DNA from 3 places in the Kineococcus esterisolvens genome. Region 1 is predicted to be linked to each of the others. Evidence: riboswitches for the same ligand, from Rfam matches in the RefSeq annotation. Region 1 holds a riboswitch; each other region holds the start of a gene.
What was found. A riboswitch is a leader RNA that binds a small molecule or an ion and turns the genes downstream of it on or off. The one in region 1 is predicted to bind S-adenosylmethionine.
Positions count from the first base shown of each region.

Region 2: another riboswitch for S-adenosylmethionine. It lies ahead of ACRYR8_RS01875 (MFS transporter); the one in region 1 lies ahead of ACRYR8_RS00505 (sulfurtransferase).
Region 3: another riboswitch for S-adenosylmethionine. It lies ahead of ACRYR8_RS18605 (MetQ/NlpA family ABC transporter substrate-binding protein); the one in region 1 lies ahead of ACRYR8_RS00505 (sulfurtransferase).

Region 1 is NZ_JBJLRI010000001.1:110,187-113,451, reverse strand. Features, by position in the region: gene ACRYR8_RS00510 (FxLYD domain-containing protein) at 1-609, shown strand, start outside; SAM riboswitch class I at 696-789, shown strand; gene ACRYR8_RS00505 (sulfurtransferase) at 1,132-2,040, shown strand; gene cobA (uroporphyrinogen-III C-methyltransferase) at 2,142-3,265, opposite strand, start outside.
Region 2 is NZ_JBJLRI010000003.1:16,380-19,644, reverse strand. Features, by position in the region: gene ACRYR8_RS01885 (electron transfer flavoprotein subunit beta/FixA family protein) at 1-418, shown strand, start outside; gene ACRYR8_RS01880 (electron transfer flavoprotein subunit alpha/FixB family protein) at 415-1,386, shown strand; SAM riboswitch class I at 1,434-1,522, shown strand; gene ACRYR8_RS01875 (MFS transporter) at 1,528-2,877, shown strand; gene ACRYR8_RS01870 (LLM class flavin-dependent oxidoreductase) at 2,874-3,265, shown strand, end outside.
Region 3 is NZ_JBJLRI010000082.1:11,761-15,025, reverse strand. Features, by position in the region: gene ACRYR8_RS18610 (methionine ABC transporter ATP-binding protein) at 1-899, opposite strand, end outside; gene ACRYR8_RS18605 (MetQ/NlpA family ABC transporter substrate-binding protein) at 901-1,845, opposite strand; SAM riboswitch class IV at 2,038-2,147, opposite strand; gene ACRYR8_RS18600 (FecCD family ABC transporter permease) at 2,341-3,265, shown strand, end outside.

The DNA.
Region 1 (3,265 bases):
CCACCCACCGACGGCCGCGCGCGCGGCGCCGCCCTGGCCTCCGTGGTCCTGGCCGTGGCGGGTGCCCTGGTCGCGTTCGTGCCGCGGCTGCACGTGCTCGCCCTGGTCCTGGCGGTGCTGGGCCTCCTCGTCGCCGCCGCTGCCCTGCGGCGCGCGCGCACCTCCCGGGCGGCCCGTGCGGGGCTGGTGCTGTCCGCGGGCGCCGTCGCCGCGGTGGTGGCCGTCACGGTCGAGGCACGCGGGGACGTGGTCCAGCAGGCGCAGGAGCCCCCCGGGGGGACGGCGGGGCCGGTCGCCGGGGGAGCGGCGGGCACGCGCCCCTCCGGGTCCCCCGAGGGCGTCGAGGTGCTCTCCTGCGGCGAGGCGGGCGCGTCCGGGACGGCCACCGCGACCGTGTCGGTCACCGGCACCGCGGAACGCACGCGCAGCCTGTCGGTCGCGGTGGAGTGGGTGGACGCCGCCGACGCCACCCTCGGGGAGGGGCGCACCGACGTGGCGGGCCTCGCCCCGGGGCAGACCGTCACGGTCGCGGTGCGGGGCAGCGGGGTCACCGGGGCGGTGGCCTGCCGGGTCCTCGAGGTGACGCAGGACGTGAGCGCCGCCGGTTGAGCACCGCGGGAGCGGCGGGTCGCTCCGCCGGGTCGGAGCACGAGGAGGTTGACAGCGTGCCTGCGCAACGGGCACGGTGTGGCCCACGACCATCCAGAGCGGCCGAGAGACCTGGCTCGACGACGCCGCAGCAACCCCCCTCCCGCAGGGCGTGGGTGCTTCCGCCAGGACCGATGGAGGGCACGGCATGACTCAGGACCGCACCACCGAACTGCACTCCCGCCGGCACATCGACCTGTGCCGGCGCGGTTCCGCGGCCTGTCGCTGACCGCTGCGGAACCCGGCCGGACCGCGGGGGGGGGCGGGGGGGCGGCGGCGGGGGCCCCCCCCCCCCCGGGCCCGGCCCGCCGCGCGCCCCCCCGCCGCCCGGCCGCGGGGCCCCCCCCCCCCCCCCCCCCCCCCCCCGCCCGCCGGTGCCCCGGCCGACGGCCTCCACGAGGCCGCTCCGGCGGGAGCACCCCCACCCGCCCGGCCGCTGCACGGCGGCCGGAAGCCCCACGTCACGCCCTGGAGAGAGAACGCATGTCGACCCCCACGTCCACCGCGGTGCCCGCCGACACCACCGACGAGAAGTTCGCCGGTTACGCCCACCCGGAGAAGCTGGTGAGCACCGCCTGGCTCGCCGAGAACCTGGGCCGGGAGGGCCTGGTCGTCGTCGAGAGCGACGAGGACGTCCTGCTGTACGAGACCGGTCACGTTCCCGGCGCGGTGAAGGTGGACTGGCACACCGAGCTCAACGACCCGGTGACCCGCGACTACCTGGACGGCGCGGCGTTCGCGGAACTGCTCTCCGCCAAGGGGATCAGCCGCGACGACACCATCGTGCTGTACGGCGACAAGAGCAACTGGTGGGCCGCGTACGCGCTGTGGGTGTTCACCCTGTTCGGCCACGAGGACGTGCGGCTGCTGGACGGCGGTCGCGCCAAGTGGGCCGCCGAGGGACGTGAGCTGACCACCGAGGTGCCGCAGCGCCAGCGCACCGAGTACCCCGTGGTGGAGCGCGACGACAGTCGCGTGCGGGCGTTCGCGCCCGACGTGCGCGAGCACCGTGGCGGCCTCGTGGACGTGCGCTCGGCGCCGGAGTACACGGGCGAGCGCACCCACATGCCCGACTACCCGCAGGAGGGCACGCTGCGCGGCGGTCACATCGCCGGCGCGGCGAGCGTTCCGTGGGCGAAGGCGGCCGCCGAGGACGGCACCTTCAAGGACCGCGCGGCGCTGGAGGAGATCTACTTCGCCGGTGCGGGCCTGACCCCCACCACGCAGACCATCACCTACTGCCGCATCGGTGAGCGGTCCAGCCACACGTGGTTCGTGCTGACGCACCTGCTGGGGCTGGAGGACGTCCGCAACTACGACGGCAGTTGGACGGAGTGGGGCAACGCGGTGCGCGCGCCCATCGTCGTGGGTCCCGAGCCCGGCGAGCGCTGAGCCCTCCGGGAACCCCGCGACGGCCCCTGCGGGTCCCGCGGCCTCGTGCCGCCGGACCCCGCAGGGGCCGTCCTCCCGCGTCCGGGGCGGCTCGGGAACGCTCAGGGCCCGGTGGGTCCCAGCGCCGTGACGACCTCGCCGACGACGACGACGGCCGGTGCCCGCACGCCGGCCTCGCGGGCCACCCGGGCGATGTCGGCCAGCGGTGCGGTGGTGGTGCGCTGGTGGGGGCTCCAGCCGTCCTGCACGACGGCGACCGGGGTCGCCGGGTCGCGGCCGGCGGCCAGCAGGTCGGCGGCGAGCCGGTCCAGCGCCGCGACGCCCATGAGGACCACGAGGGTCCCGGCGAGGCGGGCGAGCGCGCCCAGGTCGTCGCCGTCGAGGTCCTCGTGGCCGGACAGGACCGTGACGCAGCGCGCAGCCCCGCGGTGCGTCACGGGGATCCCCGCCGCGGCGGGCACCGCGAAGGCGCTGGTGACGCCTGGCACCACCTCGACGTCGACGCCGGCGGCGCGGCAGGCCAGCACCTCCTCGCCGCCGCGGCCCAGCACGTAGGGGTCGCCGCCCTTCAGGCGCACGACGGTGCGCCCGGCCAGGGCGGCGTCCACCAGGACCCGGTTGATCTCCTCCTGCGGCACCGGGTGGTTCCCGGAGGTCTTGCCCACGTCGACGACCTCGACGTCCGGGTCGAGCTCGGCGAGGACGGCGGTGGGGGCGAGGCGGTCCACCACCACCACGTCGGCCTCCGCCAGGCGGCGCCGTCCCCGCAGGGTGAGCAGCTCCGGCTCGCCGGGGCCGCCGCCGACGAGCACGACGCGTCCGCGGGTGCGGCGGTGCCGGCGCAGCGGTGCCGCGCCCGAGTCGATCCGCTGCCCGAGGTGGACGGCCAGCGCCCTGGCCCGTCCGGTGTCCGCGCCCGCGCTCACCGAGACCACGACGTCGTCGCGGCGCACGACGGCCGGTTCGGCGGCGGTACCCGCGCCGGGGGTCCCCGCCTGCACGCACCACAGCCGCCGCGCCTCGGCCAGCGAGGCGGCGGCGGCGTCCTCGCGCGGGTCGCCGGTGGCGGCGTGCACGAGCCAGGCCCCGTCCAGGTCACCGGCGCGCAGGGTGCCCTCGCGCCAGCGCACCCGTCCGCTGCCGTGCTCCTCGCGCAGCTCCTCGCACAGGAGCGCGGCGACGACGAGGACGTCGGCGCCCGCCGCGGCCAGTTCGCGGCTGCAGC
Region 2 (3,265 bases), on a different contig from region 1:
GGACGGGCTCACCTCGCTGGTGCCCGCGGCCCTGGCCGCGCTGCTGGACTGGCCGCAGCTCACCCTCGCCGACGAGATCACCGTCGAGGGCGGCACCGTGCGGGTGCGCCGGGAGACCTCCACCGACGTCGAGGTGCTCAGCGCCCCCGCGCCGGCGGTGCTGTCGGTGACCGACCAGGCGTTCCGCGCCCGCTTCCCCGACTTCAGGGGCATCCTCGCCGCGCGCAAGAAGCCGGTCGCGGTGCTCTCGCTGGCCGACCTCGGCGTCGACCCCGCCACCGTCGGGCTCGACGGCTCCGCCACGCGCGTCCTGGAGGCCGCACCGCGCCCCGAGCGCGGCGACCGCGTGCTGGTGACCGGCGGCGCCGAGACGGTGCCGGCCCTCGTGGACTACCTGGTGCGGAAGGGTTTCGCGTGAACCTCCTCGTCCTGCTCGACCACGGCGACGGGCGGCTGCGCCCCACCGCCCTGGAGCTGCTGACCCTGGCCCGCGACGTGCCGGGCGCGCGGGTGCACGCCGTGTGGGTCGGCGCGGCCCCGGGCGAGGAGGCGCGCGCCGCCGTCGCCGCGCACGGTGCCGCCGTGCTGCACCACGTCCTCGTCGAGGGTGCCGACGACCGCCTCACCGCCTCCGTCGTGGACGCCCTCGAGGCCGTGCGCGCCGAGGTGGACGCCCCGCTGCTGCTGGTCGCGTCCACCTTCGAGGGCAAGGAGGTCGCCGCCCGCCTGGCCGGGCGCACCGGCGCGGGCGTCGTCACCGGCGCCGGTGCCCTCGAGCTCGGCGCCGACGGCCGCTTCGTCGCCGGCAAGACCGTCCTGGCCGGCACCTGGACCACCCGCTGCGCCGTCACCGCCCCCTTCGGGGTCGTGGCGCTGGCCCCGAACGCCGTGCAGGCCGCCCCGGTGGACGGCGCCGGTGCCCTGGACGTCGTGGAGCACCGCGTGGCCGCCTCCGCCGCGGCCCGCGCGGTCACCGTCCACTCCCGCGAGCCCCGGCCCACCTCCGACCGCCCGGCGCTGGCCGAGGCGGAGGTCGTCGTCGTCGGCGGTCGCGGCGTGGAGGGCGACTTCTCGCTCGTGGAGGAGCTCGCCGACGTCCTCGGCGGCGCCGTGGGCGCCACCCGCGTGGCCACCGACGAGGGCTGGATCGGGCACGAGGCCCAGGTCGGGCAGACCGGCGTCACCATCAGCCCGCGCCTGTACGTCGGCGCGGGCGTCTCCGGCGCGGTGCACCACCGCGGCGGGATGGCCGCCTCGGTGACCGTCGTGGCCGTCAACAGCGACCCCGACGCGCCGATCTTCGAGTTCGCCGACTACGGGATCGTCGGCGACCTCACCGAGGTCCTGCCCGCGCTGAGCGACGAGATCCGCCGCCGCCGCTCCTGAACCGCGCTGGTTTGCGCGCGGGCGTCGTCGTGCCCTAGGTTTCCGGACGACCATCCAGAGCGGCCGAGAGACCTGGCTCGACGACGCCGCAGCAACCACCCCTCGGGGAAGGTGCTTCCGCCAGGACCGATGGGAGTCCCGGTGAGCTCTGCCCGTGTCCTCGTGCCCTCGAACGTCGACGAGCGCGTCCTGCGCCGTCGCGCTGCGCTCGGCAGCTTCGTCGGCACCACGATCGAGTGGTACGACTACTACCTCTACGGCACGGCGGCCGCCCTGGTGTTCGCCCCGCTGTTCTTCCCGCAGGTCGACGGCGCCGTGGGCGTCATCGCCGCCTTCGCCACCTACGCGGTGGGTTTCGTGGCGCGGCCGCTGGGCGGTGCGGTCGCCGGGCACCTCGGGGACCGTCTGGGGCGCAAGAAGGTCCTGGTCGCCTCCCTGCTGCTGATGGGCGCCTCGACGGCCCTCATCGGCCTGCTGCCCACGTACGCCTCGATCGGCGTCGCGGCACCCGTGCTCCTCGTGACCGCCCGCCTGCTGCAGGGGTTCTCCGCCGGCGGCGAGTGGGGCGGCGCGGTGCTGCTGGCGGTCGAGCACGCCCCGCCGGGACGCCGCGGCCTGTTCGGGGCCGTGCCGCAGATGGGGTCGGCGGCCGGGATGGTGCTGGCGAGCGGGGGTTTCTGGCTGACCCGGACCCTCACCACGCCCGAGCAGTTCCTGTCCTGGGGCTGGCGGGTGCCGTTCCTGGCCAGCGCCGTGCTCGTCGTCGTCGGCCTGGTCATCCGCCTGAAGGTGGCCGACTCGCCGGTGTTCGCCGAGTTGCGGCGCGAGGGCGCCGTCGCCCGCCGCCCGGTCGTCGACGTGCTGCGCGAGGACGCCCGGGGCGTGCTGCTGACCACCGGGATGCGGCTGGGCCAGAACGGCGGGTACGTCCTGTACACGGTGTTCGCCCTGAACTACCTCACCGAGCAGGTCCGCGACGACGGCGGGGACGTCGGCCTGCTCGCCGTGCTCGTCGCCTCGGTGCTGAGCCTGGCCGCCACTCCGCTGTGGGGACTGGCCTCCGACCGGTTCGGCCGCCGCCCGGTGTACCTGTTCGGCGCGGTGCTCACCGCGGTCTTCACGGTGCCGGCGTTCTGGCTGCTGGACACCGGCTCGACGTTGCTGATCGTCGGCGCCGTCGTCGTCGCCGTCAACCTCGGCCACGACAGCATGTACGGCTCGCAGGGCGCGTTCTTCGCCGAGCAGTTCCCCGCCCGCACCCGCTACAGCGGCGCCTCGCTGGGTTACTCCATCGGCGCGGTCCTCGGTGGTGGGCTGACCCCGCTGATCGCCGCGTCGCTGCTGGCCCTGGGCGGCGGCTCGCCCTGGCTGGTCGCCGGGTACCTCAGCCTGCTGGCGGTGCTGACCGCCCTCTCGGCCGCCGCGTCCCCGGAGACCGCCCACCGCCCCCTGGACGCCACCGTCCCGACCCCGGAGAACTCCACCCCGTGAGCACCGCACCGCTGCGCTTGAACGCCTTCGCCATGGCCTGCGTCGGCCACCAGGCCGCCGGGTTGTGGGCGCGTCCGGAGGACCGCAGCGCCGAGTACCGCACCCTCCGGTACTGGACCGACCTGGCGCAGCTGCTGGAGCGCGGGGGTTTCGACGCGCTGTTCCTGGCCGACGTCCTGGGCGTGTACGACGTGCACGGCGGCTCGCGCGACGCGGCGGTGCGCGCCGCCGCGCAGGTCCCCGTCAACGACCCCCTCATGGCGGTCTCGGCGATGGCGGCGGTCACCGGGCAGCTGGGTTTCGGGCTCACCGTCACCACGACGTACGAGCAGCCCTACGCCCTGGCCCGCCGGCTGACGACCCTTGACCACCTCACGGGTGGCCGGGT
Region 3 (3,265 bases), on a different contig from region 1:
CCGTGCACGAGCTCGGTGCGCACCCCGGCGGTGGTGAACGCGTCGTCGATGCGCTTCTGCAGGCCCGGCTCGTCGGTGATCCGCACGGTGACGAGGCGACCGGAGTGGTGGTCGCGCAGGCGCGCCAGCTGCTCGGGGGTGGGCCGGTCGTGCAGGACGCTGCGCACGAACCGCTGCGCCGGCGGGGTCTGCGGGTCGGAGAACACGTCGTAGACGTCGCCGACCTCGACGACGCGGCCGGCTTCCATGACCGCCACCCGGTCGGCGATCTGCCGCACCGCGTCCATCTCGTGGGTGATGACGACGATCGTCACGCCCAGCTCGCGGTTGACCCGCCGCAGCAGCGAGAGGACCTCGGTGGTGGTCTCCGGGTCCAGCGCGCTGGTGGCCTCGTCGGCCAGCAGCAGCGGCGGGTTCGTCGCGAGCGCGCGGGCGATGCCGACGCGCTGCTTCTGCCCGCCGGACAGCTGCTCCGGGTGGGCGTGGGCGCGTTCCAGCAGGCCGACGAAGTCCAGCAGCTCCGCCACCCGCGCCTCGCGCTGCGCCTTGTCCACGCCGGCCACCTTCAGCGGGTAGGCGACGTTCCCGGCGACGGTGCGGGAGCGGAACAGGTTGAACTGCTGAAAGATCATGCCGATCTCCCGGCGCGCGGCCCGCAACTGCTTCTCGGGCAGTCGCGTCAGCTCCCGCCCGGCGACGGTGACCGTCCCGGACGTGGGCGCCTCCAGGGCGTTCACCAGCCGCACGAGCGTGGACTTGCCGGCCCCGGAGTACCCGATGACGGCGAGGACCTCGCCGGCGTGCACGTCGAGGCTGACGTCGTCGACGGCGGTGACGACCTTCCCGGAGCGCTCGTACCGCTTGGTGACGCCCTGCAGGCGCACGATGGGGTCGGCCATCTCAGCCCTGCGCCGCCCGCGCGTCCTCCTCGACGTCCACCAGCTGCTCCTGCAGGGTGGCGGCGTCGACGTCGCGGACGACGGCCTGCGGGTAGCTCTTGACGAACTCCTCCTGCACGGCGGGGTCGTGGATGAGCTCGGCGAGGTCGAGGTAGGTCTGGTTCCCGGTGTCCTCGGCGCGGGAGACGAAGAGGTTCACGTAGGGCACGGCGGACTCGCTCTCCGGGTCGTCCTGGTGGACGACGGCGTCGACCGGCAGTCCGGCGCTGGTGGCGTAGTTGTTGTTCACCACGGCGCCGGCCACGGAACCGCTCTGCAGGGCACCGGCGGTCTGGGAGGCGTCCAGCGGGACGACCTCGACCGTGGAGGTCTCCACGTCCGCGACGGTGGAGAACGCGGAGCCGCCACCGGCCAGGGTCAGCAGGCCGGCGTCCTGGAGAACGAGCAGCGCGCGCGCCTCGTTGATCGCGTCGTCGGGGATGGCGATCTTCGCGCCCTGCGGGAACTGCGACGGGTCGTCGTGCTCGGTGGAGTACAGCGGCAGCGGGTACACGGCGGTGGAGCCGACGGGCTGCAGGTCGTCGCCCGCGGTGACGTTGTAGTTCGCGAGGTACTGGGTGTGCTGGAACTGGTTGAGGTCGACCTCGCCCTGGCTCAGCGCCGGGTTCGGCAGGCTGTAGTCGGAGAAGTTCACCAGCTCGACGTCGACGCCGAGGCGCTCCTGCGCCAGGTCGACGTAGGTGTTCCAGTACGGCTCGGCCTGGTCGGTCACGCCGATGCGGACGGTCTCGCCGCCGGCGGCGGTGGTGGTGGTGTCCTCACCGGTGTTGCGCACGACGAGCGCGATGACGACGGCGACGACCACGACGACGGCGGCGCCGATGAGGATCGGCAGCTTGCTGCGCTGCGGCTTGTCGGGCAGGGCGGGCGGGGTGGCGCTGGACACGACGGGCTCCTCGTGAGGGGTGGTGCGGGATCGGTCCGCCGCCGGCACCCGGACGGGCGGGCGGCGTGGGCGGGGCGGTCAGCCGCGGGTGGCGGCGCCGCCCCGGGGACACGAGGGGGACGTGGCGCGCGGGCTCACGACGGGTTGCCTCCTGCTCGGCCAGGCCGTTCCCGCCACCTCCGTGACGGCACGGCCACACGCTTGCGGGACGCTCCGTCCCGCCGGGCTTTCACCTGGAGCACCCCACCGCGGACGAGGGTTGCCGGTCAGCCAGCCAGGGCTTGTCGCTGACGCTCGATGCCGGGAGCAATGGTAACGAGGTGCCGGATCGGAGGTCAAAACGTGTCCGGTCCCTTCCGGTCCCTTCCGGTCCCTTCCGGTCGTGCCCGGTCGTGCCCGCTTGCCCGCCGTCCGCGGGGACCGGTACGGCCACCGGGGCTTGTCGCGAGTAAGTTGCAACAAGCCCCACCGGTCGACGCCCGCAGGAGGTCCCCCGTGCCGGCAACCGGTGCACCGGCCCGATCGTCCCCCCCGCTGCCGCGCGACCCGCTGGGCCGCCGCGCGCGGGGGCGGCGCGGCGCCGTCGCACTCACCGCGCTCGCCGCGCTGACCGTCGCCGCCGCGCTGGCGGGCGCGGCCGTGGGCGCGGCGGCCGTCGAGCCCGCCGACGTCCTGCGCGTGGTGGCCCACCACCTGCCCGGGACCCGCTCCCCGGCAGTGGTGCCCGACCCGGTCGTGGAGGCCGTCGTGTGGGACGTGCGGCTGCCGCGGGTGCTGCTGGGCCTGGCCGTGGGCGCCGGGCTGGCGGTGTGCGGGGCGGCCCTGCAGGCCATGGTGCGCAACCCGCTGGCCGACCCGCAGCTGCTGGGCGTCAGCTCCGGCGCCTCCACGGGCGCCGCGGCGGCGCTGCTGCTGGGCGCCGGCGCCGGCTGGGGCGAGCACGCGCTGTCCGGCAGCGCCTTCACCGGTGCGCTGGCCGCCTCGGTGCTCGTGTACGCCGTGGCGCGCAGCGCGGGGCAGGTCACCTCGGCCCGGCTGCTGCTGTCGGGCGTCGCGGTCGGCTACGCACTGCACGCGGCCACCAGCTTCCTCGTCTTCGCCTCCGGATCGGCCGAGGGCGCCCGCTCGGTGGTGTTCTGGCTGCTGGGCTCGCTGGGCCTGGCCGCGTGGGGCGCGCCCCTGGCGGCCGTGCTCGTCGTGGTCGCCGCCACCGTCACCCTGCTCACCGCGTGGGGGCCGCGGCTGGACGCCCTCGCGATGGGCGACGAGACCGCGCGCGGCCTGGGCGTGTCCCCCGCGGCGTTCCGCACGGTGCTGCTGGCCGTGGTCTCGCTGTGCGTGGGGGTGCTGGTGGCCGCCTCCGGGACGATCGGCTTCGTCGGCCTGGTGGTGCCGCACGTGGCCCGGCGCCTGGTGGGCG